One region of the Enterobacter sp. UPMP2061 genome, then DNA from elsewhere that is predicted to be linked to it. Evidence: predicted binding sites of a transcription regulator. Region 1 holds the regulator's gene; each other region holds the start of a gene.
What was found. The regulator PurR, encoded in region 1, represses purine synthesis genes. The targets are predictions, from matches to a motif close to CANGCAAACGTTTGCNTG.
Positions count from the first base shown of each region.

Region 1 (7,720 bases):
CCTTTGGCCGTGACTACATTGCTAACCCGGATCTGGTTGCCCGTTTGCAGAAAAAAGCCGAACTGAACCCGCAGCGTCCTGAAAGCTTCTATGGCGGCGGCGCGGAAGGTTATACCGACTACCCTTCACTGTAATCCCGCTTTGTACATTGATAGCGGCGACCTTTCGCCGCTATACTAAAACATCGTTTCTGTTCAAAAAGATAATCCATTCCACTGGTTAATGAGGAAATTATGCGCCTACTTCACACCATGCTGCGCGTTGGCGACCTGCAACGTTCCATCGATTTCTACACTAACGTTCTGGGCATGAAGCTGCTGCGCACCAGCGAAAATCCGGAATATAAATACTCCCTGGCGTTTGTCGGTTACGGCCCGGAATCTGATGAAGCGGTCATCGAGCTGACCTACAACTGGGGCGTGGACAGCTACGAGCTGGGTACGGCTTACGGCCACATCGCGCTGGAAGTGGATAACGCCGCCGAAGCCTGCGAACGTATCCGCAGCAATGGCGGTAACGTCACCCGTGAAGCCGGTCCGGTTAAAGGCGGTACCACCGTAATTGCGTTTGTGGAAGATCCGGACGGTTATAAAATCGAACTGATCGAAGCCAAAGACGCTGGTCGCGGTCTGGGCAATTGATCCCGCAGGGCGCACTATGCGCCCGTTGTTTTGCTGCATCCCCTCTCAAAATTTGCCATAATGCGCACTGCTTTTTCCCCCTTGTAAGAGACCCTGATGTCCGATAACGCTCAATTTACCGGTCTGTGCGACCGTTTTCGTGGTTTTTATCCCGTTGTCATTGATGTAGAAACAGCCGGATTTAACGCTAAAACCGATGCGCTGCTTGAGATTGCCGCCATCACGCTGAAGATGGATGAACAGGGCTGGCTTGTACCGGACACCACGCTGCATTTCCACGTTGAACCCTTTGAAGGGGCAAACTTACAGCCAGAGGCGCTGGCCTTTAACGGTATCGATCCGACAAACCCGCTGCGCGGGGCGGTAAGCGAATACGAGGCGCTGCACGCCATTTTCAAAATGGTGCGCAAAGGCATGAAAGAGAATGACTGTAGCCGCGCCATCATGGTGGCCCACAATGCCACCTTTGATCACAGCTTCACTATGGCTGCCGCCGAGCGTGCCTCGCTCAAGCGTAATCCATTCCATCCGTTTGTGACCTTCGACACCGCCGCGCTGAGCGGCCTGGCGCTGGGGCAAACCGTGCTCTCTAAAGCCTGCATCACGGCGGGTATTGCGTTTGACGGCACCCAGGCGCATTCCGCGTTATACGACACCGAGCGTACGGCGGAGCTGTTCTGTGAGATCGTCAACCGCTGGAAACGTCTCGGCGGCTGGCCGCTGCCGATGGGCGACGAGGCCGATCTTCAATCGTAGGTTGGGTAATCAACAGCCCCACAGGCAAAAAAAAGCGACCAACATAATGTGGTCGCTTTTTTATATCCGCAGAAAACTTACTCTGCGTCCGGCTCTTCGGTTTTATACTTCGCCGCAGTCTCTTTGATCAGCTGTTGCAGTTCGCCGCGCTGATACATTTCAATCAGGATGTCGCATCCGCCGACCAGTTCACCATCAACCCACAGCTGTGGGAAGGTCGGCCAGTTGGCGTATTTTGGCAGTTCAGCGCGAATGTCCGGGTTTTGCAGGATATCAACGTAAGCAAAACGCTCACCACAGGCGGACAGCGCCTGAACCGCTTGCGCGGAGAAGCCGCAGCTTGGCAGCTTCGGAGAACCTTTCATGTACAGGAGAATCGGGTTTTCAGCGATCTGGCGCTGAATTTTTTCAATAGTGGTGCTCATGTCTTGCTTCCTTTAACTTCTGTTACGGCATCAGTCTGACATTGTAGCGGGTCAGGCCGACATCGGAAAATAACATTTTTGTCACGTCTAATTATTTTATCGCTTATCGCATAAAGTTGCATTGCTAATGTCGTTTATCCCCAGACGCGATGCGGTTTTGCTTAAGGAACGAACAGGAGTGCGTCAGAATGGTGAATTTTTTTGCACTTGCTAACGAAACATAATTTTTGAATGAAAAATGCTATTAACTTCTTCTGATTTTATGGATTAGAATCGACAGGTTTTGTAAATCTCACGCGGGTATGCATTGTGGCCTGCATTTATCAGGGGACTGCCCAGTGGCGCGGATAACTAAAATCTCGATGACGCTCTGTGCTTTACTGTTTACCACACTCTCATTTACGCCAGCGGCGAACGCCTCTGAACAGGCGCGGCATTCTGCTGTACAAAAATCGCATCTGGCAAAAACCACAGAACGTAAGAAAAAAACCACCAGTAAAACAGTAAAGAAGAAAACCACCGCTCAGACCAAAAAGACCGCCTCCAGTAAACCCAAAACTCTCCGTTCCGGCACGCACAAAACCACCCGCACGACCGCCAGCCTGGTGAATGAAAAATGCACCGTGCGCAAAGGCCATAAAACGAAATGCGCAAAAGTGACGAAGCTGGCTGACGTGCATAAAGCGCGTATGCAGAAAGCGCAAAAAACGGCGATGAACAAACTGATGGGGCAAATAGGTAAACCGTATCGCTGGGGTGGCACCTCTCCGCGCACCGGTTTTGACTGTAGTGGGCTGGTTTATTATGCCTATAAAGATCTGGTGAAGTTTCGCATTCCACGCACCGCCAATGAGATGTACCATCTGCGCGACGCCGCGCCTGTAAACCGTGGCGAACTGCAAAATGGCGACCTGGTGTTCTTCCGCACCCAGGGACGCGGTACGGCCGATCACGTTGGGGTGTATGTGGGTAACGGTAAATTTATCCAGTCACCGCGCAGCGGTCAGGACATTCAGATCACCTCTCTCAGCGAAGATTATTGGGTGCGCCACTATGTGGGTGCGCGCCGCGTGATGACGCCAAAAACCATTCGCTAAACCCTGCCCTGCCGCCTCCATGGCAGGGTAAGTTCCTCTTTTGCATACCCTTTCAATTTGCTATTCTGTCCTTGTTGTCTGTAGGGTTATTGGCAACGTATAAAACTATAAGGAGAGAAGCAATGTCGTTCGAATTACCTGCACTACCGTATGCAAAAGACGCCCTGGCCCCGCACATTTCCGCGGAAACCCTGGAGTACCATTACGGCAAGCATCACCAGACCTATGTCACCAACCTGAACAATCTGATCAAGGGCACCGATTTTGAAGGCAAAACGCTGGAAGAGATCGTGCGCAGTTCAGACGGCGGCGTATTCAACAACGCCGCACAGGTGTGGAACCACACCTTCTACTGGCACTGCCTGGCCCCCAATGCAGGCGGAGAACCTACCGGTGAGCTGGCGGCAGCGATTAACGCCGCGTTCGGCAGTTTCGCGGATTTTAAAACGAAGTTTACTGACGCAGCCGTTAAAAACTTTGGCTCCGGCTGGACCTGGCTGGTAAAAGAGGCTGATGGCAAACTGGCTATCGTTTCCACTTCTAATGCGGGTACCCCTCTGACCACCAGCGCCACGCCGCTGATGACCGTGGACGTATGGGAACACGCCTATTACATTGATTACCGTAATGCGCGCCCGAACTACCTGGAACACTTCTGGGCACTGGTTAACTGGGAATTTGTTGCGAAGAACTTCGCCGCGTAAGAGACACGCAGAAGGGGCAGCCCTTCTGCGTTTTTGTTTATTCCGCCGTACACACCGCTTCAGGCTGTTTACGACCAGACATAATCACCAGCAGCAGGCCGAGTGCAGCAATGATCGCCCCCATCACCGGCACAAAGCTGTAACCCAAACCACCTGAGATCACCGCCCCGCCCGCTGCGGCCCCCAGCGCATTGCCCAGGTTAAACGCACCGATATTCACCGACGAAGAGAGCCCCGGCGCTTCGTGCGCAACGCGCATTACGCGCATCTGCAACGGTGGCACCACGGCAAAGGTTGCGGCGCCCCACACCACCATGGCAATCGCGGCACCCACTTCGTTACGCGCCAGCCACGGAATCGCCACCATGATGACAATCAGCAGCGTTAAAAAACCTTTCAGTGTTCCACTGACGGAGCGGTCGGCAAATTTCCCACCAAGATAGTTGCCAATCGAGAACCCGACACCAATCAGCACCAGCATCGCGGTAACAAAGAGTGGCGTTGCGTGGGTAATGTCGTGCAGCACCGGGGAGATATAGGTGTAGAGCGTAAACATCGCCCCGGCCCCCAGTACCGTGGTAAGCAGCGCGGACAACACCTGAGGACGCATCAGCACCGCCAGCTCTTTACGTACTTCCGGACGTTCTCCCGCACTTCCTTTCGGCAGTGAGAAGAACAGCGCAACCATCGCGACCACGCCCAGTCCGGCGGTTGCGAGGAAAGACATACGCCAGCCGATGGCCTCTCCCAGCCAGGTGGCAGCGGGAACGCCGCCGATATTAGCGATGGTGAGGCCCATGAACATAGTGGCTACCGCGCTGGCCTGCTTATGTTTTGGCACCACGCTGGCGGCAACAACCGAGCCCAGTCCGAAGAAGGCGCCATGGTTGAGGCTGGTCAGAATGCGCGAAAGCATCAGAGTGGTGTAATCGGGCGAAATCGCGGAAAGCACATTTCCGAGAGTGAAAATCGCCATCAGGAAAATCAGCGCATTGCGGCGAGCGCGGTGGGAAAGCAGCAGCGTCATCAGCGGCGCGCCCACCATCACGCCAATCGCGTAGGCGCTAATTAACATACCGGCCGCAGGAATTGAGACGTCCACACCCCGGGCGATAACAGGCAATAACCCCATCGGGGAGAATTCAGTGGTGCCAATCCCAAAGGCGCCAATCGCCAGGGCCAGCAGGGGAAAATTGATTTTCATGAAGAGACTCCGGATACCGTGCCATAACCCGGCACAGAACTAAGAAGTCAAAAGCATGACATCAATCACAAAAAATGAGAAGTTAACATTTTGGCAAAAGATTTTTGCCGGAGAGGTAACAATAGCGGCAAGAGAGGGAGAAGGTTCTCCCCCCTCCTGAATCAGTGCAGCGCAGCGGTTAAACCACCCGCAACAATCAGGGCAAGAACAACAATGGTGGTAAACAGCGAAAACTTCAGATCGGTACTCATCAATTTTTCTCCTTTTATTCACCCTACGAAAAGTGAGCTTGCTCATTTTTACACAGTTCAGGTCAAAAATCTTCCAGGATTTAAGCGGATATCCACTTTACCTCTTCCCCTTTTCATCAAGATAGGACAAAATTCCACGCTAAATTTATTAGCGTACCGGCCACTGACCCCCTCCTGACGTCCTGTGTCGTTTTCCCGGCGTGTCGCAACTCATGTTTGCGTGATAAGGGTGAGAGAAGGCAAACGTTTACCTTCAATTTTTTCAGGAGCTTAGGATATGGTCTGGAGTGACATTTAATGGCAACAATTAAAGACGTAGCAAAACGCGCAAACGTTTCCACTACAACCGTATCACATGTTATTAACAAAACGCGTTTCGTCGCTGAAGAGACGCGTAATGCCGTCTGGGCGGCAATCAAAGAGCTGCACTACTCGCCAAGTGCGGTCGCCCGCAGCTTGAAGGTTAATCACACCAAATCGATTGGTCTGCTGGCCACCAGCAGTGAAGCGGCCTACTTTGCTGAAATCATCGAAGCCGTTGAAAAAAACTGCTTCCAGAAAGGCTATACCCTGATTCTGGGCAACGCGTGGAACAACATTGAAAAACAGCGCGCTTACCTGTCAATGATGGCGCAAAAGCGCGTCGACGGCCTGCTGGTAATGTGTTCTGAATACCCCGAGTCGGTCCTTTCTATGCTGGAAGAGTATCGCCACATTCCGATGGTGGTCATGGACTGGGGCGAAGCGCGCGCAGACTTTACCGACTCCGTTATTGATAACGCCTTTGAAGGCGGCTACATGGCGGGGCGTTATCTGGTAGAACGCGGTCATCGTGAAATTGGCGTGATCCCGGGTCCGCTGGAGCGTAACACCGGAGCTGGCCGTCTGGCCGGTTTCATGAAAGCGATGGAAGAGGCGCTGATCACCGTGCCGGAAAACTGGATTGTTCAGGGCGACTTCGAGCCGGAGTCGGGCTATCGCGCCATGCAGCAGATCGTCTCCCAGCCGCATCGCCCTACCGCGGTGTTCTGCGGCGGCGACATCATGGCGATGGGCGCGCTCTGCGCGGCGGATGAACTCGGCCTGCGCGTCCCGCAGGATATCTCGGTGATCGGCTATGACAACGTGCGCAACGCCCGCTTCTTTACCCCGGCGCTGACCACCATTCACCAGCCGAAAGATTCGCTGGGTGAAACGGCCTTCAACATGCTGCTGGACAGGATCGTCAACAAGCGTGAACAGTCCCAGTCCATTGAAGTTCACCCGCGCCTGATTGAACGCCGTTCCGTTGCGGACGGTCCGTTCCGCGACTACCGTCGTTAATCTCATTACGGGGCCAGCTATGCTGGTTCCCGCAACCACTCCCGGTTCAGCGTTTCGCTGTCGCCCAGATAATCCAGCAGCCAGGCCATGGCGGGCGAGACGTCGTTTTGCTGCCACGTCAGACAGCACGCGGCATCCGGGAAGGGGTTTTCCAGCGTCAAGGCCACCCACTCTCCCGCGTCGATGCGCGGGCGCGCAAAATGCACCGGCACCATGCCAACGCACAGCCCCGCGCTCAGACAGGTGGCTGACGACTCCCAGTCCGGTGCGACCACGCGGCGCTGATTATCCAGCAGCCAGGTAATGCGCTTGGGCAGCGAGCGGGAGGTATCTTCCAGCACCAGCGAGGGCCAGTTGCGTAAGGTGTCATCGCTCAGCGGACCTTCCAGCGCCGCCAGCGGGTGATCGCGCGCGACCACGCAGGTCCAGCTCAGCATGCCCATGTCGCGAAACGCGTAGCGCCCCCCAACCGGGATCGCCTGGGTTGCACCAATCGCCATCTCCGCCCTGCCGTCCGCCAGCGCATCCCAGACGCCGTTGAACACTTCCTGCGAAACACGCAGTTCGACGTCGGAAAAATGACGATAGAAATCGACGATCATCTGCCGGGTCCGCTCCGGCTTAACGATGTTATCCACCGCGATAGCGAGATGCCCGCGCCAGCCGTTGGCGATCTGCTGGCACTGCTCACGGGTGATCTGCATTTTTTTGATAACAGACCGCCCTTCCTTCAAAAACCACGCTCCGGCAGGCGTGAGCTCCACGTCGCGATGACGCCGCTCGAACAGCGGCACCGCCAGCCACGCTTCCAGCTGGCGCACCGTATAGCTGATAGCCGAGGGAACGCGATGCAGCTCCTGGGCGGCACCGGTAAAGCTGCCGTTACGCGCCACGGCATCAACCACTTCAAGGGAATAATCTGACCACATATTTAGCCTGCAAAATTTTTGAATGCACCCGCCAAATATTAGCGTTTCACAAGCCGCTTTACACTCCCTACACTCTGCGCCAACGTACACCTGCCTCCTCAGGAGAAAAAACAGTGCAACCCAGGAAAGGATTTTTAGTCTGGCTCGGCGGCTTAAGCGTGCTGGGCTTTTTGGCGACCGATATGTATCTGCCCGCGTTCGCCGCGATGCAGGAAGATTTGCAAACCCCTGCCGCCGCCATCAGCGCCAGTTTAAGTTTGTTCCTCGCCGGCTTTGCTTTTGCGCAATTGCTGTGGGGGCCGCTCTCGGATCGTTTCGGCCGTAAGCCCGTCCTGTTGTTGGGTCTGGCGATTTTTGCCGTAGGCTGTCTGGGCATGCTGTGGGTCCGCG
Region 1 is NZ_JBSKJP010000001.1:1,056,238-1,063,957, reverse strand. It holds gene nemA (alkene reductase) at 1-134, shown strand, start outside; gene gloA (lactoylglutathione lyase) at 234-641, shown strand; gene rnt (ribonuclease T) at 738-1,397, shown strand; gene grxD (monothiol glutaredoxin 4) at 1,475-1,822, opposite strand; gene ACWKXX_RS05180 (C40 family peptidase) at 2,161-2,919, shown strand; gene sodB (superoxide dismutase [Fe]) at 3,042-3,623, shown strand; gene ACWKXX_RS05170 (MFS transporter) at 3,661-4,827, opposite strand; gene cydH (cytochrome bd-I oxidase subunit CydH) at 4,989-5,078, opposite strand; gene purR (HTH-type transcriptional repressor PurR) at 5,376-6,401, shown strand; gene punR (DNA-binding transcriptional activator PunR) at 6,419-7,330, opposite strand; gene punC (purine nucleoside transporter PunC) at 7,444-7,720, shown strand, end outside.

Region 2 (7,720 bases), 950 kb from region 1:
TGTGCAACGTGTGCCAGACCGTTGCTTGCACCGCCCGCAACGTATTCGAAGTGCGCAGTGCCGCCACGAATAACGGTACCCAGCGCAATCACCGCGTCGTATTTACCGGTTTTCGCCAGCGCGCCCGCTGCCAGTGGCAGTTCGTAAGCACCTGGTACCCAAACGACGGTAATGTTGTCATCTTTAACCTGGCCGATACGTTTCAGGGCGTCAACCGCACCTTCCAGCAGGCTATCGTTGATGAAGTTGTTGAAACGCGCAATGGTGATGGCGACGCGAGCGTCCGGGGTAGCTACAGCAGCTTCAATAATGTTCATACTCTTCCTTTACGGGTTCATTTGGCCCCGCAGGGGGGCGGATTTTATCATAATACTTTGCGCACTGCTTCCCTATTTCAGGAGCAATTACGCTGTCGTTAAATGGAGGCAGACATCCGGGCCTACCGGACGAATCTCGCTGAATGAGAGTTGCGGCGCATCGGCCAGTTTTTCAAGGCCGGGCAGCACAAACAGGCCGCGCGCGTCATTACCTAACAGTTTAGGCGCAACGTAGACGAGAAGCTCATCCACCAGCCCCGCCTGAAGCAGTGCGCCGGCGAGCGTCGGACCGGCTTCAACCCAGATGCTGTTGACCTGCTGTTTGCCGAGCAACATCATCAGCACCACGAGATCGAGATGCCCGTTATGTTCCGGCACCATAATGCTGCGCACGCCTTCCGGCCACTCGCGCGTATCTTCTTTGGTGCGGGCAATCCAGGTTTCACCCGGCTGCTGCACGATGCGGTGCTCCGGCGTCACGCGGTTCTGGCTATCAACAATAATGCGCAGCGGCTGACGCAGGTTCTCCTGCGGATAGAGCGCCTGCGTATCCGCATTCAGCTCTTCCCAGCGCACGGTCATGGCCGGATCGTCAGCCAGTACCGTTTCACTGCTGGTGAGAATAGCATGGCTTTGCGCGCGCAGACGTTGCACATCGCGCCTTGCCAGCGGCGAGGTGATCCACTGGCTCTCGCCGTTCGCCATCGCCGTGCGGCCATCCAGTGACGCGCCAAGCTTAAGCTGGATAAACGGGAAGCCGGTGCGCATACGCTTCAGGAAGCCTTTGTTGATGTTTTCGGCATCCTGCATCATCAGGCCGTGGCTGACGTCGATGCCTTCCTGTTGCAGACGATACAGCCCGCGGCCCGCCACCTGCGGATTAGGATCCTGCATGGCGGCGACAACGCGCGAGACGCCCGCCGCAATCAGCGCTTCACAGCACGGCGGCGTACGTCCGTGATGACTGCATGGCTCCAGCGTCACATAGGCCGTCGCGCCACGCGCTTTCTCACCCGCCATGCGCAGGGCATGCACTTCAGCATGCGGCTCGCCTGCGCGGTAGTGAAAACCTTCCCCCACGATCTCGCCATCTTTAACAATGACGCACCCGACATTGGGGTTAGGGTGAGTGGTAAACCGACCGCGCTGCGCCAGCTTCATGGCTCGCGCCATGTACATCTCGTCGTGCATGGGCTTAATCCTGTAAGCGGGCGATCTCTTCGCCAAATTCTTTGATGTCTTCGAAGCTGCGGTAAACGGAGGCAAAGCGGATATAGGCGACTTTATCGAGCTTTTTCAGCTGTTCCATCACCAGATTGCCGATCATTTTGCTCGGCACTTCGCGCTCACCTAACCCCCGCAGATAAGATTTAATATGGTTTAACGCCATTTCGACGTCATCGGAGCTGACGGGCCGTTTCTCCAGCGCCTTGAGCATCCCGCTACGCAGTTTCTCTTCATTGAACGGTTCGCGCACATCGTTACTTTTTACCACGCGCGGCATTACCAGCTCTGCCACCTCGAAGGTGGTAAAACGCTCGTTGCACACCAGACACTGCCGACGACGACGCACGGAAGACCCTTCGCCTACAAGACGTGAGTCGATGACTTTGGTATCCACAGCGGAGCAAAATGGGCAATGCATACGATGTCCCTGTTATCTGGTTAACTGATTTCTATTTTACCCTGAACTGGCCCGACAACAAAGGAAGAGCTTTTTGAGACAAAGGATCTATGCCTGACGGCACTATCCTGTCTACCATTGCAGCAATCTGTGATTTCAAGGAATTAAACGCAATGACAAGACGTTACCTGAAAATAGTGCTGGTGGGGAGCCTGTTCACGCTCAGCGCCTGCGCACAGCAAAGTGAAGTCCGCGAAATGAAACAAAGCGTGAATACGCTTAACGTGGCGATGGACAAACTTAACAAAGAAACCGTGAAGATCACCCAGCAGAACGCGCTGAATGCCAAATCCAGCAATGGCGTTTATTTATTGCCAGGTGCAAACACGCCCGCGCGTCTGAACAGCCAGATTGGCACCCTAAAGATGTCTCTGGTGAATGTTGCAGCGAATGCCGATGGTACTCGCGCAACATTACGCATTCAGGGTGAGTCCAACGATCCGCTTCCCGCGTTCAGCGGCACCGTAGAGTGGGGCCAGATTCAGGGCACCACGGAGAGCTATCAGGAAGTGAACGTGAAGAATCAGCTCTTCACCGCCCCCGCCAGCACGCTGGCGCCGAGCGATGTTGATATCCCGCTCCAGCTGAGCGGACTGACCCCAGAACAGCTGGGCTTTATCCGTATTCACGACATTCAACCCGCCGCGCAATAACCCGCCCTTCTAGCGGAGTGAAATGTCACTCCGCTAACATTTACATTTCGTATGGATTGGCAACATAAATGATTGCCGCTACAATCCCGCCCGTCTAAAGTACGCAAACGTGAACGCAATCGATTACGTATGTGAGAGATATGTGAAACAACACATATTTTTGTGAGCAAGGATTCCTATAATAGGCTCCGCAGAAATACGAAATATTTAGAAACGCAATTCGCGCATTTTTCACTCCCGGAAGGGAATTTCAATCAGTGGCATGATTATGAAAAAAACATTACTCGCAGCCGGTGCAGTTCTGGCACTCTCCACCTCTTTCACTGTTAACGCAGCGGAAAACGACAAACCACAATACCTCTCCGACTGGTGGCATCAGAGCGTTAACGTTGTAGGCAGCTACCATACCCGTTTCGGACCGCAGATCCGTAACGATACCTACCTCGAGTACGAAGCATTCGCTAAAAAAGACTGGTTTGATTTCTATGGCTACATGGACGCACCGGTATTCTTCGGCGGTAACACCGACGCGAAAGGTATCTGGAACCACGGTTCCCCACTGTTCATGGAGATCGAACCCCGCTTCTCCATTGATAAACTGACCGGTACCAGTCTGGCGTTTGGTCCGTTCAAAGAGTGGTATTTCGCAAACAACTACATCTACGACATGGGTCGCAACAAGTCCGGTCGCCAGAGCACCTGGTACATGGGTCTGGGTACAGACATTGAGACTGGCCTGCCGATGAGCCTGTCCATGAACGTATACGCAAAATACCAGTGGCAGAACTACGGCGCCGCGAACGAGAACGAGTGGGACGGCTACCGTTTCAAAGTGAAATACTTCGTGCCAATTACCCAACTGTGGGGCGGCAACCTGAGCTATATCGGCTTCACCAACTTTGACTGGGGTTCAGACCTGGGCGATAACGATTTCCGCGACCTGAACGGCAGAAAAGCGCGCACTAACGACTCCATCGCGTCCAGCCACATCCTGGCGCTGAACTACGATCACTGGCACTACTCTGTTGTTGCGCGTTACTGGCACAACGGTGGCCAGTGGAACGACGACGCCAGCCTGAACTTTGGCAACGGCGACTTCAGCGTTCGCTCTACCGGTTGGGGTGGTTACCTGGTCGTGGGTTACAACTTCTAATCAGTGCGGATTCCGCCCGGTGGCGCTACGCTTACCGGGCCTACGATCCGAATGTAGGCCGGGTAAGGCGTAGCCGCCCCCCGGCTTTTTACTGCCTCACCTTGCGCAAAAAATCTGCCAATGACCTGTCCGCACTCTCGCTAAACCGCCTCTCCGTCTGCACAATATTGAGGCATCGGTCGAGCCGGAAACAGCGGTAGTCATCGCGTCGCTCGCACCACGCCGCCAGCAGCCAGCGCTCTCCCCAGAAGAACAAGCCCAGCGGCTGAACCTCGCGCTTTGAGAGCTGCCCAGCCTCATCACGATAATGCAGTGCCAGCACGCGCTGGGCGGAAATCGCCTGATGGATCACGTCGAAACCACTACGGGAATGTGGCTGAAGGGCAATATCCGGCGCGTAAATCCGCGTCTGCTCAGCCTTGCGGCGGCTCTCTTCTGGCAGGATCGCCAGCACTTTTTCCTGGGCCGACTCCAGCTCGCGCGACAGCGATTCCCCGCCCCAGGTTTTGAGCAGGCGAATCGCCACCATCAGCGCCTCGGACTCTTTGTTGGTCAGCATCAGCGGGGGTAAATCAAAACCCGACATCAGCCGATATCCGCTTCCCGCCTCGCCTTCCACCGGCACGCCGGAAAGCGACAGGTCGCGGATATCGCGGTACACCGTGCGCTCGGACACGCCAAGCCTTTCCGCCAGATGCGCTGCCGTTGTCAGACGCCTGCCCCGAAGGATCTGCACAATCTGGAACAAACGGTCAGCGCGTCGGGTCATCGGTTTACTCTCATACCGGTTGATGGAGGCCGACGCGATTACCTTCGCTGTCGGTAAACAGGGCTATAGTGCCAATGCCTTGCGGCAGTTCCAGCGGGCCAAACACGCACTCACCGCCCGCAGAAGCAATACGATCGAGCGTGGCCGCCAGATTGTCAGTATGCAGGTAGATAATAGCGCCCTGCGAAGACGGTGTAACGCCGTCAAATTTCGCCAGCGCGCCGCCGGTGGCCGGATCCTCGTGCGGGAAAATCGCCAGATCAGCCACGTCCATCTTCTCGCGCCGCAGCGCGACCTGCATCACCGACTCATAAAATTTGATGGCGCGATCCATATCGGCGACCGGAATTTCAAACCAGTTAATAACACTTTTCATACGTCCTCCTGCCTGTTGTTAGGGTTCAGAAGGAGTCTACGACAGGGCTCCTGACAGCATACTGTCAGGAGTGTTGTGAGATGCAGACAAAAAAAATCCCGGCCAACAGGCCGGGATTTCGATACTACATAAGACTCTTACGGCAGAATGGACGGCTGATCCGCCCCTTCTTTCTCGACTTTCTGCTGGATCAGATGCTCGCGCTTCATGCCCAGCTTCAGCGCCAGTGCGGACGCGACGTAGATAGACGAGGCCGTACCGATAGACACACCGATCAGCATGGTCAGCGAGAAGCCTTCCAGCACCGGGCCACCGAACAGGAACAGCATCAGGATCACCATCAGGGTGGTGCCGGAGGTGATCAACGTACGGTGCAACGTCTGGGTCAACGACACGTTAAAGATTTCGTACGGCGTGCCGCGACGGATCTTACGGAAGTTTTCACGAATACGGTCAGATACCACGATACTGTCGTTCAGTGAGTAACCGATAACGGACATCAGGGATGCCACAATCGTCAGGTCAATCTCAATGTGGAAGAGAGACAGTATGCCCATGGTGATCACCACGTCGTGCGCCAGGGCGATAACCACGCCTGCCGCCAGTCGCCACTCAAAGCGGAAACCGACGTAAATCAGGATCGAGATCAGCGCCACCAGCAGCGCCATCGCACCGGTCTGCGCCAGGTCAGCACCAACGCTCGGGCCGACAAACTCAATACGCTTAACCGTTGCATCCTGGCTGGTCGTTTCGTTAATAACCTGGACGACCTTGCTGCCCAGCTCCTGGCTGCCGTTGGCATCGTGTACCGGCGGCATACGCACCATGATGTCGCGGCTGCTGCCGAAGTTCTGTAGCAGCGGCTCTTCAAAGCCCGCTTTTTGCAGAGACTCACGCATCTGGTCCATATCGACCGGTTTTTCCAGGGTAATTTCGATCACCGTACCACCGGTGAAATCCAGACCCCAGTTAAAGCCTTTCACGCCCATAATGACGATGGACAAGATCAGCAGAAAACCTGAAATGCCGAAGGCCCAGTAGTCCCAGCGCATAAAGTCCCAGACTTTACGGCCGTGGTTCAATTGTTCAACAGTATATTCCTGTGCCACAACGCACTCCTCAGATAGACAGCTTTTTGACGCGCTTGCCGCCGTACAGCAGGTTCACGATGGCACGGGTGCCGACAATAGCGGTAAACATCGACGTTGCGACACCGATACCGGTAGTAATCGCAAAGCCTTTGATCGCGCCAGTACCCACTGCATACAGGATAAGAACCTTAATCAGTGTTGTTACGTTCGCATCGAAGATGGAGCTGAACGCCCCTTTGTAGCCTTCTTCAATCGCCTGCTGTACAGAACGACCGTTGCTCAGCTCTTCTTTGATACGTTCGTTTATCAGTACGTTGGCGTCGACCGCCACCGCAAGGGTTAGAACGATACCCGCAATCCCCGGCATGGTCAGCGTCGCCCCCGGCAGCAGGGACATGATACCGATGATCAGCACCAGGTTGGCAATCAGCGCGGAGGTCGCAATCAGGCCGAACTTCTTATAGAAGAAGATCATGAAGATGATGGACACCGCCAGACCGGCCAGACACGCTTCCAGACCCTGTTTGATGTTCTGCATACCCAGGGTTGGACCGATGGTACGTTCTTCAACAATCTGAATTGGCGCAATCAGCGCACCGGCACGCAGCAGCAGAGAGAGCTGACGCGCTTCGTTCGGGTTGCTGATACCGGTAATACGGAAGCTGTTACCCAGACGAGACTGGATGTTGGCGATGTTAATCACCTCTTCCTCTTTCACCAGCACGGCACGGCCATTGGCGTCTTTCTTACCGCTGTCTTTGTACTCCACGAACAGGGTCGCCATCGGTTTGCCGATGTTGTCCTTGGTGAAGTTAGACATGATGTTGCCGCCTGCGCTATCCAGCGAGATGTTAACCTGCGGCTGGTTGTATTCGTCCTGGCTGGAAGTGGAGTCGGTGATATGGTCACCGGTCAGGATCACGCGTTTGTACAGCACAACGGGCTGGCCTTCGCGGGTCTGTTTCACTTCAGAATCGCCCGGCACACGGCCTGAAGCCGCAGCAGCCTGGTCGACATTGGAGTTAACCAGACGGAACTCCAGGGTCGCCGTCGCGCCCAGAATCTCTTTCGCACGGGCGGTATCCTGGATACCCGGCAGTTCGACCACGATACGGTCAGCACCCTGACGCTGTACCAGTGGCTCAGCCACGCCCAGCTGGTTTACACGGTTACGCAGAATGTTAATGTTCTGCTGAACGGCGTATTCACGTGCTTCACTCAGACGCGCGTCGGTCATTACCGCACGCAGCTGGTTGCTGCCCTGAGAGGTGATCACCAGATCGCGGTGACGCTGAGACAGATACGTCACAGCCTGATCGCGTGCCGCGCTGTCGCGGAACGTGATGCTCAGGCCGTAGTTATCTTCTTTACGTACGGTGGTGTACGGAATGCCCTTATCGCGCAGATCGCTGCGCAGGCTGTCGATATTCTGTTCCTGTAGCTTGCCGAGCGCGGTATCCATATCCACTTCCATCAGGAAGTGAACGCCGCCACGCAGGTCAAGACCCAGTTTCATTGGCTCTGCGTTCAGCGCAGCCAGCCAGCGTGGGGTTGCAGGAGCAAGGTTAAGCGCCACGACATATTTATCACCCAGCACGCCCATCAGCGCTTCACGTGCGCGGAGCTGCGTGTCGGTGGTGTCGAAGCGAGCAAGAATTGCGCCCTCTTCCAGTGCCA
Region 2 is NZ_JBSKJP010000001.1:105,752-113,471, reverse strand. It holds gene ribH (6,7-dimethyl-8-ribityllumazine synthase) at 1-317, opposite strand, end outside; gene ribD (bifunctional diaminohydroxyphosphoribosylaminopyrimidine deaminase/5-amino-6-(5-phosphoribosylamino)uracil reductase RibD) at 405-1,508, opposite strand; gene nrdR (transcriptional regulator NrdR) at 1,513-1,962, opposite strand; gene ACWKXX_RS00555 (SadB/YajI family lipoprotein) at 2,115-2,654, shown strand; gene ACWKXX_RS00550 (nucleoside-specific channel-forming protein Tsx) at 2,923-3,807, shown strand; gene ACWKXX_RS00545 (helix-turn-helix transcriptional regulator) at 3,896-4,576, opposite strand; gene ACWKXX_RS00540 (VOC family protein) at 4,587-4,952, opposite strand; gene secF (protein translocase subunit SecF) at 5,090-6,061, opposite strand; gene secD (protein translocase subunit SecD) at 6,072-7,720, opposite strand, start outside.
Region 2: the regulator PurR is predicted to act here: its motif matches at 2,767-2,784, upstream of ACWKXX_RS00550 (nucleoside-specific channel-forming protein Tsx).

Region 3 (7,720 bases), on a different contig from region 1:
GGCGGGTGGCGCTGCGCTTACCACGACCTACGGGACCGTAGGCCCGTGCAAGCGAAGCGCCGCCGGGCAATTCAAACAGACTACTCTTCAGCCGCATAACCCTGCGGGGGCAACTTCACGCCGTCCAGCCAGGCTGCGCCGTTGCGCATCTCCAGACGTCCATCGACAAACCAGCTTACCACCAGCGGATAAATGGCGTGTTCCTGCGTCTGCACACGTTCGGTCACGTCGTCTTCGTTGTCGCCGTCAAAGACCGGTACTTTTGCCTGCAAAATGACCGGACCGCCGTCCAGCTCGTCGGTGACGAAATGCACGGAGGTACCATGCTCCTCATCGCCGTTCTCCAGCACCTGACGATGGGTGTGCAGACCGGGGTATTTTGGCAGCAGGGAAGGGTGGATATTGAGCAGTCGTCCGGCGTAGTGTGCAACAAAAGCCGGGCTCAGGATGCGCATGTAGCCTGCCAGCACCACCACGTCAGGCGCGTAGGCGTCAATCTCCTGCACCAGCTCACGGTCAAAGGCTTCACGCCCGGCGAACTGGCTGGCTTCCAGCGCGTGCGCAGGAATGTTCGCTTCCCGCGCGCGCTCAAGGCCGAATGCATCGGCCTTGTTGCTGAATACTGCCCGAATGGTGCCATTGATTTTCTTCTGTTTGCAGGCGTCTATGATTGCCTGCAAATTGCTTCCGTTGCCGGAAATGAGCACCACGATGTTTTTCATTCAATGACCACACGCTGTTCGGAATCGGAAGCTTTAATCGTACCGATTTTCCACGCGTTTTCACCTTTTTCTGTCAGCAGCTTAACCGCTTTATCCGCTTCGCTGGCGGGCAGGGCGATAACCATGCCCACGCCGCAGTTAAAGGTGCGGTACATTTCGTGAGAGCTCACGTTGCCTGCGGTTTGCAGCCAGTTGAAGACGGACGGCCACTGCCATGAGGATGCGTCGATCACCGCCTGGGTATTGTCCGGCAGCACGCGCGGAATGTTTTCCCAGAAGCCGCCGCCGGTGAGGTGAGCGATGGCGTGCACGTCAACGTTCTCAATCAGCTCCAGCACGTTTTTCACGTAGATGCGGGTCGGGGCCAGCAGGTGATCGGCCAGCGGTTTGCCGTCCAGCTCGGTGGTCAGCGGGTCGCAACCGCTCACTTCGAGGATTTTACGCACCAGAGAGTAGCCGTTGGAGTGCGGACCGCTGGAGGCCAGCGCAACCAGCACATCGCCGTCAGCCACTTTGCTGCCGTCGATAATTTCTGATTTTTCTACCACGCCGACGCAGAAGCCTGCGACGTCATAATCTTCACCGTGATACATGCCAGGCATTTCCGCGGTTTCACCGCCGACCAGCGCACAGCCGGATTGCAGGCAGCCTTCGGCGATACCGTTAATGACGCTGGCTGCGGTATCCACGTCCAGCTTGCCGGTCGCGTAGTAATCGAGGAAGAACAGCGGCTCGGCGCCCTGTACCACCAGGTCGTTGACGCACATCGCCACCAGATCGATACCAATCGTATCGTGACGCTTAAGATCCATCGCCAGGCGCAGTTTTGTACCGACACCATCCGTACCCGAGACCAGCACAGGTTCACGATATTTTTGCGGCAGCGCGCACAGTGCGCCGAATCCACCCAGGCCACCCATCACTTCCGGGCGGCGGGTTTTTTTCACCACACCTTTGATTCGGTCAACCAGCGCATTACCTGCGTCAATATCAACACCGGCATCTTTGTAGCTGAGAGAAGTTTTGTTGGTCACGGCTTAAATCCCCACGCGATTGCATAGCTAGTAAGAAAAATCGGCGCAATTCTAACAGTCCAGGCAAACGTTTGCGAGCCTATTCTCGGCGCGGGGATCTTTTTTTCTGTGCGAGTTGTCCAGGGCAACAAACTTGACTCTGTTCACGAAAATGAAACCGGTTTCGGCGATCTGCTTGCAACGGCTATCCCCTTTGCACATCATCAAACTGAAACCGGTTTCTGTAACTGTTTTTGCAGAAAATAACGCAGAATGAGGGATAGCGAATGTCAGGATTTAAAGCAGGTTTTCTGTGGGGTGGGGCCGTTGCGGCGCACCAGCTCGAAGGCGGCTGGAAAGAGGGCGGCAAGGGCGTGAGCGTTGCCGATGTCATGACGGCAGGCGCCCACGGGGTACCGCGTGAAATCACCAACGGCGTGCTGGAGGGGAAAAATTACCCCAACCACGAAGCCATCGACTTTTATCACCGCTATAAAGAAGACATCAAACTCTTTGCCGAGATGGGGTTCAAATGCTTCCGCACCTCCATCGCCTGGACGCGTATCTTCCCGAAAGGCGACGAGCTGGAGCCGAACGAAGCGGGACTCAAATTCTATGACGATCTTTTTGACGAGTGCCTGAAGCACGGCATCGAGCCGGTGATCACGCTTTCCCACTTCGAGATGCCTTTCCACCTGGTGACGGAATACGGCGGCTGGCGCAACCGTAAGCTGATCGACTTCTTTGTTCGCTTCGCGAAGGTCGTTTTTGAGCGCTACCAGCATAAAGTGAAGTACTGGATGACCTTTAACGAGATCAACAACCAGGCCAACTTCCACGAAGACTTTGCGCCGTTTACCAACTCCGGGCTGAAATACGCGCCGGGAGAAGATCGCGAGCCGGTGATGTTCCAGGCGGCGCACTATGAGCTGGTGGCCAGTGCCCTGGCGGTGAAGGCGGGGCGCGAGATCAACCCGTCGCTGCAAATCGGCTGCATGATTGCCATGTGCCCCATCTATCCGCTGACCTGTGCCCCGGACGATATGATGATGGCGATGAACGCCATGCATCGTCGCTACTGGTTCACCGACGTTCACGTGCGCGGCAAGTATCCGCAGCATCTGCTCAACTACTTTGAACGTCGCGGCTTCGCGCTGGATATCACCGAAGAAGATAAAGTGGCGCTCACGCAGGGCTGCGTGGATTACATCGGGTTCAGCTACTACATGTCTTTTGCCACCAAAGCGACGGCGGACAATCCGCAGCTGGACTACGACGAGAGCAAGAGCCTGGTCTCTAACCCGTACGTGCAGAAATCGGACTGGGGCTGGCAGATTGACCCGGTGGGGCTTCGCTACTCCCTCAACTGGTTCTGGGATCACTACCAGCTGCCGCTGTTTATCGTTGAGAACGGCTTTGGCGCGATCGACGTGCAGGAGAGCGACGGCACGGTGAACGACCAGTACCGCATCGACTACCTTTCCGCACACATCCGCGAGATGAAAAAAGCGGTGGTGGAAGACGGCGTAGATCTGATGGGCTATACCCCGTGGGGCTGTATCGACCTGGTCTCTGCCGGCACAGGCGAGATGAAAAAACGCTACGGCTTTATCTTTGTCGATAAAGATAACGAAGGTAACGGCACGCTGAACCGCAGCAAGAAGAAATCGTTCGACTGGTATAAGCAGGTGATTGCCAGCAACGGCGATAACCTGTAATTGTCGGGTGGCGCTAACGCTTACCCGACCTACACTACACGTAGGCCCGCGTAAGCGCAGCGCCACCGGGCAGAACCCGCACCCAAGCCGGAGCTTCGCCTCCGGTTTTTTTGTCTCTAAATCACTTTGCTTGATATACGTCAAGCAAGATGGGTATGGCCTAATCCGAAAAAAGCGGTATAATCCCGCGATTTTTTTGCGGATGCCACCTCAGAGGAGAAAGAGAATGAAGATTGTGGAAGTGAAACACCCACTCGTTAAACACAAGTTGGGCCTGATGCGTGAGCATGACATCAGCACGAAGCGTTTTCGCGAACTGGCTTCTGAAGTGGGTAGCCTGCTGACCTACGAAGCGACCTCTGATCTGGAAACGGAAAAAGTGACCATCGAAGGCTGGAACGGTCCGGTACAGGTTGAGCAGATCAAAGGTAAAAAAATTACCGTGGTGCCAATCCTGCGTGCGGGTCTGGGCATGATGGAAGGCGTACTGGAGCACGTCCCAAGCGCGCGTATCAGCGTGGTGGGTATCTACCGTAACGAAGAGACGCTTGAGCCGGTCCCGTACTTCCAGAAGCTGGTCTCTAACATCGACGAGCGTATGGCGCTGGTGGTTGACCCGATGCTGGCGACCGGCGGTTCGATGATCGCCACCATCGACCTGCTGAAAAAAGCGGGGTGCAGCAGCATCAAAGTGCTGGTGCTGGTTGCGGCGCCGGAAGGTATCGCGGCGCTGGAAAAAGCGCACCCGGACGTTGAACTCTATACCGCGTCTGTCGACCAGGGACTGAACGAGCACGGGTACATCATCCCGGGGCTCGGCGATGCCGGCGATAAGATTTTTGGTACTAAATAATCGAATAACGATAAAGAAGCCGACTTTGATAGTCGGCTTTTTTTTGAATAAAAACCAACAATGACACTCAGAGGAAAACACTATGACGCGCCGTGCTATCGGGGTGAGTGAAAGACCGCCGCTTTTACAGACAATCCCGCTTAGTTTGCAGCACCTGTTCGCCATGTTTGGCGCAACCGTGCTGGTGCCAATCCTGTTTCACATTAACCCGGCTACCGTGCTGCTGTTCAACGGCATCGGTACGCTGCTTTACCTCTTCATCTGTAAAGGCAAAATCCCGGCCTATCTCGGGTCGAGCTTCGCGTTTATCTCCCCGGTTCTGCTGTTGCTGCCGCTGGGTTATGAGGTCGCGCTGGGCGGCTTTATCATGTGCGGCGTGCTGTTCTGCCTGGTCTCCTTCATCGTGAAGAAAGCCGGTACCGGCTGGCTGGACGTGATGTTCCCGCCTGCGGCCATGGGGGCCATCGTTGCCGTCATCGGCCTGGAGCTGGCGGGCGTGGCGGCGAACATGGCCGGGCTGCTGCCTGCGGACGGTCAGTCACCGGATTCTAAAACCATCATTATTTCGCTGGTGACGCTGGGCGTGACGGTGTTTGGCTCCGTGCTGTTCCGCGGTTTCATGGCGATTATCCCGATCCTGATCGGCGTGCTGGCGGGCTACGCGCTCTCCTTCGTGATGGGCGTTGTGGATACCACCCCGATTGCCGAGGCGCACTGGTTCGCGCTGCCAACCTTCTACACCCCGCGCTTTGAATGGTTCGCCATTTTCACTATTCTGCCTGCCGCGCTGGTGGTGATTGCTGAGCACGTCGGCCACCTGGTGGTCACGGCGAACATCGTGAAGCGCGACCTGATCCGTGACCCGGGTCTGCATCGCTCCATGTTTGCCAACGGTTTCTCCACCATCATCTCTGGTTTCTTCGGCTCCACGCCAAACACGACTTACGGTGAGAATATCGGCGTAATGGCGATCACCCGCGTCTACAGCACCTGGGTTATCGGCGGCGCGGCGATCATCGCCATTCTGCTCTCCTGCGTTGGTAAACTGGCGGCGGCGATCCAGATTATCCCGGTTCCGGTGATGGGCGGCGTTTCCCTGCTGCTGTACGGGGTGATCGGTGCCTCCGGTATTCGCGTGCTGATTGAATCCAAAGTGGATTACAGCAAGGCGCAGAACCTGATCCTGACCTCCGTTATCCTGATTATCGGCGTGAGCGGCGCGAAGGTGCACATCGGCGCGGCAGAGCTGAAGGGTATGGCGCTGGCGACCATCGTCGGCGTCGGCCTGAGCCTGATTTTCAAGCTGATCTCGGTGATCCGCCCGGAAGAGGTGGTGCTGGACGCAGACGACAGCGAAAAAGCGCCACATTGATCGTCATGCCGGGCGAAGGATCGCCCGGTTCTCTCCTTGCAGGTTCCGTGTTAAACTCCATTCCGATTTTATGTAAGATCTCTGGTTGAGGTATTTCTGAACGGACCGGCACAGCTCTCTCTGCCACTTTATCTCCCTGACGACGAAACTTTCGCGAGTTTCTGGCCGGGTGATAACCCCTCTTTACTGGCTGCACTGCAAAACGTGCTGCGCCAGGAACACAGCGGATACATCTATATCTGGTCACGCGAAGGCGCGGGACGCAGCCACCTGCTGCATGCCGCCTGTGCGGAGCTTTCGGCGCGCGGTGACGCGGTAGGCTATGTGCCGCTGGATAAACGCACCTGGTTTGTGCCTGAGGTGCTGGAGGGCATGGAACATCTCTCCCTGGTCTGCATCGATAATATCGAATGCGTGGCGGGTGATGAGCCGTGGGAAATGGCGATCTTTAACCTCTACAACCGCATTCTGGAGTCGGGCAAAACCCGGCTGCTGATCACCGGCGATCGTCCGCCGCGCCAGCTCAATCTGGGGCTGCCGGATCTGGCGTCTCGTCTGGACTGGGGGCAAATCTACAAGCTGCAACCGCTGTCGGATGAAGACAAACTCCAGGCACTTCAGTTGCGCGCCAGACTGCGCGGATTTGAACTGCCGGAAGACGTAGGGCGCTTCCTGCTCAAGCGTCTGGATCGGGAGATGCGCACGCTCTTTGATACGCTCGATCAGCTCGATCGCGCCTCCATCACCGCCCAGCGCAAGCTGACCATTCCGTTTGTGAAAGATATTCTTAAGCTTTGAGTTTTTTGCCCGGTGGCGCTGCGCTTACCGGGCCTACGAAAACCAGTCATACCACGTAGGCCGGGTAAGGCGCAGCCGCCACCCGGCTAAAGATCCCCCAACAAGTGCTCCACCAGCAGCGGAATCGGTCTTCCCGATGCCACGCTTCTGCCGTTCTCACGCCACAGCGCCGTCCCGCTGATATCCAGATGCGCCCACGGAATGGTCGGCGGGCAGAAGTGATGCAGCAGCCACGCCGCCGAGGCGCTGATCGCCGCATTGTTGGTCGGCGTGTTGCACAGATCGGCAATGGCGCTGTCGGTCTGCTTTCTCAGCCGCGCATCCAGCGGCAGGGACCACACCTCGTCGCCGCTTCGTTTGCCCGCGAGCGTCAGTGCCTGACGCAACGGCTCATCCTGGGTCATCAGCCCGCTCAGCTCATACCCCAGCGCTTTCACCACCGCTCCGGTTAAGGTCGCCATATCAATGATATAGTGAGCCTGCGGATGGCGCTGACTCGCCCAGGCGATAGCGTCTGCCAGCACCAGCCGGCCTTCGGCATCGGTATTGTTGATTTCAACGGTGGTGCCGTTGCAGGCCATCGCCACCGTGCCGGGCTGCATGGCGTCGGGGCCGATGGCGTTTTCCGCCAGCGCCAGCACGCCCATGATGCGCACGGGTAATTTCAGCTCCGCAACGGTCAGCATCAGCCCGAGCACGTTAGCCGCGCCACACATGTCATATTTCATGGTGTACATGCCCGCGCCTTCCTTCAGCCACAGGCCGCCGGTGTCAAAGGTAATGCCTTTTCCCACGTAGCAGCGCACCGGGCCATCAGACACGCCGTTATAGTGAATAGCCAGCAGGCGCGGTGGGCAGGTCGCCCCTTTGCCGACGGCGTGCTGCAACCCAAGCCCTTGCTCAACGATTTGCGTTTCATCCAGTACGTCACACCGCAGGGCAGGGCTGGCGGCACACAGTTTTTGCGCCTCATCCACCACAAACTGCGGCGTGCAGCGGTCGGACGGCATATCCGCCAGACGTCGCGCCGCAACCATGCCGAGCGCAATGGCCTGCTGCTGGCGGAAGGTCGTCTCCAGCTTCGCCTGCTGTTCCGGCAGGCAGAGGGCAGTGATGCAGGTAAGACGCAGCGCTACGTCCGTCTTCTTCAGCTTCAGGTCACTGAGCCTGTGCGCCTGATTAAAGAGAAAACGCAGTACCTGCGCCAGCACCACATCGTCAATATCCGTCACGTCCAGCACGAG
Region 3 is NZ_JBSKJP010000002.1:108,869-116,588, forward strand. It holds gene purN (phosphoribosylglycinamide formyltransferase) at 81-722, opposite strand; gene purM (phosphoribosylformylglycinamidine cyclo-ligase) at 719-1,756, opposite strand; gene ACWKXX_RS06090 (6-phospho-beta-glucosidase) at 2,023-3,453, shown strand; gene upp (uracil phosphoribosyltransferase) at 3,680-4,306, shown strand; gene uraA (uracil permease) at 4,389-5,678, shown strand; gene ACWKXX_RS06105 (DnaA inactivator Hda) at 5,775-6,476, shown strand; gene ACWKXX_RS06110 (leucyl aminopeptidase family protein) at 6,563-7,720, opposite strand, start outside.
Region 3: the regulator PurR is predicted to act here: its motif matches at 1,817-1,834, upstream of purM (phosphoribosylformylglycinamidine cyclo-ligase).